Regions from separate parts of the Neobacillus sp. Soil_C_43 genome, predicted to be linked through region 1. Evidence: riboswitches for the same ligand, from Rfam matches in the RefSeq annotation. Region 1 holds a riboswitch; each other region holds the start of a gene.
The links. Region 1 has a riboswitch for lysine ahead of AC3A54_RS03785 (aspartate kinase). Riboswitches for the same ligand answer to the same signal wherever they lie in the genome.

Region 1 (2,272 bases):
CTGCAAAAAGAAGTGATTGCAGAAGCGTTTGAACACCCTGTAAAAAAAGCAAACAAAGTCCAGTTTACTGTTAAATGGGATCGTAAAGATCTAATTTAATATCGGAAAGAGGCTGACTCACATTCCAACGAGTCAGCCTCTTCTTTGTTAATTTCCAAGCTCAAATGCACGGTGGAGGAGTTCAACTGCTTTTAACATATTCTTCTCTTCTAAAACAGCAGACACTTTAATTTCAGAGGTGCTGACCATTTTGATTTGGATGCCATTTGAAGCAAGAACTTCAAACATTTTCGCAGCCACACCCGGATTAGAAATCATGCCTGAACCCACAATAGAAACCTTTGCCAGTTTATTCTCTGCATCAAGTTGTTCATAGCCAAGTACAGCTTTATTGTCTTCTAATACCTTTAATGTCTCTAACAAATCATCGGTATGTATAGAGAAGGATAAATTAGCCGTACCTCCTTCTGTTGTGCTTTGAATAATAATATCAACGTTAATGTGATTTTGAGCAAGAGTAGTAAAAATCGTTGATAAACTGGTTAAGGAATTGGTTAACCCCAAAACGGTAACCTTTGTAATATCATCTTCAAACGCGACACCACGTACAACTAAATTTTGTTCCATTGTTGCTTCCCCCTCAATGACTGTTCCTTCGATTTTCTCCATGCTTGAACGGACTTCAAGTCTTACTTGATAATTTTTAGCAAATTCTACCGCTCTTGGATGCAGTACACCTGCACCGAGATTGGCAAGCTCCAGCATTTCGTCATAGGAAACGGATAATAACTTACGGGCCTCTTTCACATATCTTGGATCTGTTGTAAATACACCTGTTACATCCGTGTAAATATCACATTTATCTGCTTTTAACGCCGCTGCTAATGCAACTGCTGTCGTATCAGATCCCCCTCGACCAAGAGTGGTGATTTCCCCATCTTCAGTTATTCCTTGGAATCCTGCTACAATAACAACCTTGCCTTCTGCAAGTTGGTTTTTAATGGATTCTGTCTTGATAGTTGAAATTCGTGCGTTTCCATGGACAGGTTCTGTTACAATTCCCGCTTGCCAGCCTGTATAGGAAACCGCTGGTAGACCTTGTTGATTTAAAGCCATAGATAATAAGGCAATGGTTACCTGCTCGCCTGTCGAAAGGAGCATATCCATTTCCCGTTTATTAGGTTGATTGGAAATTTCCTTCGCTAGACCAACAAGCTTGTCCGTGGATTTTCCCATAGCAGAAACAACGACAACAACGTTATTGCCTCTCTCTGTTTCATCTTTTACACAGGCTGCTACATTTAAAATTCTTTCTACATTGCCAACGGAGGTTCCCCCGAATTTTTGTACAACTAAGCCCATCATTTCCCCTTCTTTCAGTTATGCTCTACCTATTTTGCTACAAAATATAAATAAAAAAGCAATGAGAGGCATCTCATTGCTTTTTGAACACGAAAAATAAATTCCTGTACAAATAACTTAAGATAGCTCTCCAAGACCTGCGTCTTGACAATCCGGCATTTATTCAATACAGGACCAGCAAAGAAAGAAATGAGACTTTCTTTACTTCGGCGAACATCCCCTTTCATGATTCTTCCTTGAAGCTCATCCTTCTCAGAATCATTACTCTTGAAGCTCGCACCTCTACCTTCACTTTAGTACTATAAAGTGATAGTAATTTAAATTTTCACTAATTATAGCATGGTCAATTTATTCTGACAATAACTATTCTTGAAGTTTTTTCATTAACTCTTCTGCCACATTTGATGGAATACCCATGTCGGTAAATTCCTCCAGACTGGCTTCCTTCATTTTTTTTACAGAACCAAACTGTTTAAGCAATAATTTTTTGCGTTTCTCCCCAATCCCCGGGATATCATCCAACAATGATTGAAAGGCGCTCTTTCCACGTATTTGGCGGTGAAAGGTAATGGCAAAGCGGTGAACCTCATCTTGAATACGTTGCAGTAAATAAAACTCCTGGCTGTTCCGTTCAAGTGGAACAATTTCTAACGGATTGCCGTATAACAATTGCGATGTACGGTGTTTTTCATCCTTTACAAGACCCGATAGTGGGATATCTAATCCTAATTCATTTTCTAAAACATCCCTTACCGTTTCTACATGTCCTTTTCCACCATCAATAATAATAAGGTCCGGTAGAGGAAGATTTTCTTTTAAGGCTCTCGAGTATCTTCTTCTAGTTACTTCCCTCATCGATTCATAATCATCCGGTCCCTTTACAGACTTGATTTTATACTTGCGATATTCT
Region 2 (2,272 bases), on a different contig from region 1:
AGATCTTCCCTGACGTGGCGGGCGTTGTGAATAAGATGATGTTTCAGGTTTTTCTATCGCTTTTTTAATGGATAGGGCAGTTTTACCATCCTTTTCACTAATTACTTTAACTTCAACCATGTCGCCTACTTTTAGATGGTCATTAATATCTTTTACATAGCTTTCTGCAACCTCGCTAATATGCACTAGACCTGTTGTACCTCCAGGTAATTCGACGAATGCTCCAAAATTAGTGATTCCTGTTACTTTTCCTTGGACTTTGCTGCCTACTTCAACTGACATGAAATCTTTTTCCCCCTCAATAGTGTTAAAACTACTTAATTATAACAAATTCTCAAGGGAAATAGAATCAATCGAAGAGGTTTTTCTAACTTTTTTTTGACTTTTCTTCTCTACTAACAGTGTACCTTTAGTAAATTGATTGGGAGGCTCTTTTGTAATGTCTGTTGTTCTCCATCCGTTAATGGGACAAGAGGTAAACGGACACCACCCACTGGAACACCAATCATTTTTAATGCTGCTTTTACTGGTGTTGGACTTGGTGCAGCAAACAATGCTTTTATTATTGGAAGGAGGTTACGATGTGCTGCTGCGGCTTCCTTTAGATCACCATTCTTAAAGTTATTGATCATTGTCTGCATTTCATTTCCAATGATATGGGATGCAACAGAGACCACTCCTGTTCCACCAATCGCTAAAACAGGTAAAGTCAATCCATCGTCTCCACTATAAAGTGTAAAGTCACTAGGAGTTTGGCTGATGATGTCGGCCATTGCATCAAGGTTCCCACTTGCTTCTTTGACAGCAACTATATTATTAATCTTTGATAAAGAGACGATTGTTTCGACAGTTAAATTAATTACACTTCGTCCTGGGATATTATATAGCATAACTGGTAATGTGGTTGATTCGGCGATTGCTTTAAAGTGTTGAAATAATCCTTCTTGAGATGGTTTATTGTAGTAGGGAGCAACCAGCATAATTCCATCCACTCCAGCATTCTCAGCTTGCTTTGTTAAGCCAATAGAGGCTCTAGTATTATTGGAACCTGTTCCTGCAATGACAGGAACTCTGCTATCAACCACATCTACTACAAATTTAAATAAGTCCACTTTTTCTTCAGTTGTTAATGTGGGAGATTCACCTGTAGTTCCAGCAATTACCAATCCATCAGAACCATTTGCGATTAAATAATTTATGAGTTCTTTTGTTGCAATATAATCAATTTCTCCTTGTTGATCAAATGGCGTAACCATCGCGGTTAAAACTTGGCCAAAATTCATCATTCTCACCCTTTATATAGTTTTTTAGAATTATAACGGAGAAGGCACCTTAATAGTCAACGCAAAAAAGCAGCAACGAGGGTTCGCTGCTGCACTAGAAACATGATTAAATAATTGTTCCCATGCGTGAGATAGCCCTCCATATAGTTTCCTATATGACAGTTCTGTATTTATTCAATAGCAGAACCAGCTTCAAGATTTATGAGATTCTTTCCGCTTCGGCAAATTCCCCTTTTCACAATGGTCATTGGATCTCATTCTCCTCGAATTGTGTACTCATGGTTTTTGCGCCTCTATCCTCACTTCAAATGGTATTGAAGTAAGAAATATTTAAATGACTGTTACTATAACAGAATTTCTATTATTATACAAGGAATTTGGAAGAAAAAAGAAAAGAAGCCAAGGCGGGAAGTGCAATAATTCCATATTTATCTAAAAATGTTATATTATAGTGAAAAGCATTAAAATAAAGAGGTGGTTTTGATAGTGCAACTAATTTCTCACAAAATGAATGAACAATATGCTAAAGACGTATTAGGTTGGAAATATAACCATCCATATGATTTTTATAATAATGAATTAACTAATGAATCCCTACAAGAACTATTGAATGGCAGTTATTATGCTGTAGTTAACGCTGAAAAAAATTTAATAGGGTTTTTTTGTGTCGGAGAGTCTGCCCAGGTTCCGACAGGTCAGCAGATTGGAGCCTATGTTGATGGTTTTATTGATTTTGGACTTGGAATGCATCCCGGAGAAACCGGAAAAGGGAATGGTTATGAATACTGTACATTTATCCTTGACTTGATTAAAGAAAAATATAAGAACTTTCCTATCCGTTTAACTGTGGCCAATTTTAATAAGAGGGCCATTCATCTTTATGAAAAAATGGGATTTGTTAAGAGTAAAGAATTTAATTCAAATAATTGTTCTTTTTCAACAATGATTAAAAGATGAGACTTTGAATATAAAAAAGAAGCTTGAGGATG
Region 3 (2,272 bases), on a different contig from region 1:
CAACAGTTTTCCGACCGTTCCCTTATAGATATACCGATTGTCATCGCCTTCATAGCGCGGCGCCACGAAGTCAGCATTAATCGCAGCGGAATAGGAGAAACCATGTTCATTTTTCCAGCGTTTCAATGTTTTTAACGCAGAAAGAACACCGTGTGAGCTGTCTTCCTCATCACATTCTGCTAAAAGAACCAGGTTTCCGTCTAATTCCTCAGGGTGTTCCGAGTAATATTTTAAGAGATAAAGATGACTAGCAACTCCGCTTTTCATGTCAAGGACGCCACGACCAAACATCCAATCTCCCGACTGTAAATGTTTTTGTGCAGAAGCGGGCAGATCCTCTTTTTTCAAGGATTCCATTAGCTCCTCGGGATAGCAGGCCTGATCTTTTAAGTGAGTAAAATCATCAATTCCGACTGTGTCCGTATGACCCATTAGGATGACGGTTCGATTGCTCGTGCCCTTTGTTCCTTTGACAAACGCCAGCACATTATACCGCTCTTGATTGTCATTGTGGGTCTGTTCTAAAACCAGTTGGCCTGGATTTTCTGAAAAATAGGGCCATGAGGAAATCATTGCATATAAAGCCTGGGCAATGGCTTTTTCGCCATAAGTATTTACGACACTTTCAATGTTTACGAGCTGTTTCGTGAATGCCAATACATCTTCTCGACAGTGCAACATACGCCTAACCTTCTTTTCTAGTAATTTGGAAGTTTGGTATTTTAGAAAAATGTATCTCAAGAAAGAAAACCCGTCAAGGTTTTTCATTTGGATGTAAATTCCACTAAAAATATTATTGCATTTGTTAGAATACTTTTATATACTAAAAAAAGTTTCGTCAAACTAAATATAAAAATCCTCGTCTTTAAGCATTAGATGGGGTAGAGGTCGCGATTTTTATTAGTATCCTATGGGAGATTCAGTGAAATCTATGAAAATAGGAAAAAGGATTAATCGCCGAAGCTTCTGAAATCACTTTTTTCAGAAAGCTGGGTCTGCACTCGAATAGGGGCAGAACTGTCACAGTTCCTTGGAATTGTGGAGAACTATCTTCGCCAATGCTAATTGATGAGGGTGTATCGAACACCGTCATGCGCATATGTGACGGTGTTTTTTTATCAACTAGGGAGGTATATTTATGAAAAAGTTTGCAATTTTATTAGCTGCGGCGATGATGTTACTTTTATCAGCTTGTGGTACAGAGAAGGCTGACGGAGAAAAAGCAGCAAAAGCTAGCAGTGGCAAGAATGAATTAGTGAAAAAAGGTGCCTTAACGTTCTCTATGACTGGGCAATATCCGCCTTTAAACTTTAAGAAAGACGGTAAATTAACTGGATTTGACGTTGAAATCGGAACAGAAATTGCGAAGAGGATCGGCCTAGAAGCAAATCCTGTAACAAATCCATGGGAAACGATTATTCAAGGGTTAAAAGCGAAGAAATATGATGCAATCATCGGAAGTATGACGGCTACACCTGAGCGTGATAAGCAGGTTGACTTCACGAATCCATATTATCTATCTGGTGCACAGATTTTTGTTGCGGAAGGCAACACAGCTATTCAATCAAAGGATGACCTTAAGGGTAAGTCAATAGGCGTTATTCAAGCGAGCACATGGAAGGATATGGCCGAGGATCTATCTGATCAAGTGAAAGGCTATCCAACAGACGTCAACGCTCTTCAAGACTTGGCACTTGGGCGCTTGGATGCGGTGATCACTGACAAAATTGTTGGGGTAAGTGCGAAAAATGAAAAAGGTCTAAAAATCAAAGCAATCGGTGAATTGTTGAACGAAGACCGTGTAAGCGTAGCGGTTGCTGAAGGAAACAAAGAACTCGCTGACAAAATAAACGAGGCGATCCAGTCTATGATTGACGATGGTACGTATGAAAAAATCAGTATGAAATGGTTCAACACCAACGTAATGGAAAAGTAAGAAATTGTGTCGAAGGGGGACTGTCCCCCTTTGACAAATTAAGGAGGTAAGCCTCGTGGTTTTTTTAGATAATATTATTAGTATTTTTAGTGAGCATGGAATTGCTTTTTTGAAAGCTTCTTGGATGACGATCTCTATTACAGCAATCTCTTTATTATTTGCGATGGTGATTGGTATCATTTTTGCCGCCTTCAAAATCTCCACTAGTAAACTATTAAATCGCATTGCCGACATCTATATTGGGATTATTCGCGGAACCCCACTGATTGTTCAGATCATGTTCTTATATTATGGACTTGCCAACATCGTGAACTTGGATAGCTTCACGGCGGGGGC

Region 2: it holds a riboswitch for lysine, as region 1 does, so the genes downstream of both, dapA (4-hydroxy-tetrahydrodipicolinate synthase) here and AC3A54_RS03785 (aspartate kinase) in region 1, are expected to answer to the same signal.
Region 3: it holds a riboswitch for lysine, as region 1 does, so the genes downstream of both, AC3A54_RS16315 (ABC transporter substrate-binding protein) here and AC3A54_RS03785 (aspartate kinase) in region 1, are expected to answer to the same signal.

The regions. Positions count from the first base shown of each region.
Region 1 covers NZ_JBDGJV010000001.1:719,595-721,866, forward strand. Annotated here, with positions in the region: gene AC3A54_RS03780 (YslB family protein) at 1-99, shown strand, start outside; gene AC3A54_RS03785 (aspartate kinase) at 148-1,362, opposite strand; lysine riboswitch at 1,478-1,655, opposite strand; gene uvrC (excinuclease ABC subunit UvrC) at 1,726-2,272, opposite strand, start outside.
Region 2 covers NZ_JBDGJV010000026.1:44,250-46,521, reverse strand. Annotated here, with positions in the region: gene AC3A54_RS23665 (S1 domain-containing RNA-binding protein) at 1-282, opposite strand, end outside; gene dapA (4-hydroxy-tetrahydrodipicolinate synthase) at 396-1,283, opposite strand; lysine riboswitch at 1,408-1,587, opposite strand; gene AC3A54_RS23655 (GNAT family N-acetyltransferase) at 1,770-2,240, shown strand.
Region 3 covers NZ_JBDGJV010000012.1:97,126-99,397, reverse strand. Annotated here, with positions in the region: gene AC3A54_RS16320 (M20/M25/M40 family metallo-hydrolase) at 1-681, opposite strand, end outside; lysine riboswitch at 875-1,057, shown strand; gene AC3A54_RS16315 (ABC transporter substrate-binding protein) at 1,139-1,936, shown strand; gene AC3A54_RS16310 (amino acid ABC transporter permease) at 1,992-2,272, shown strand, end outside.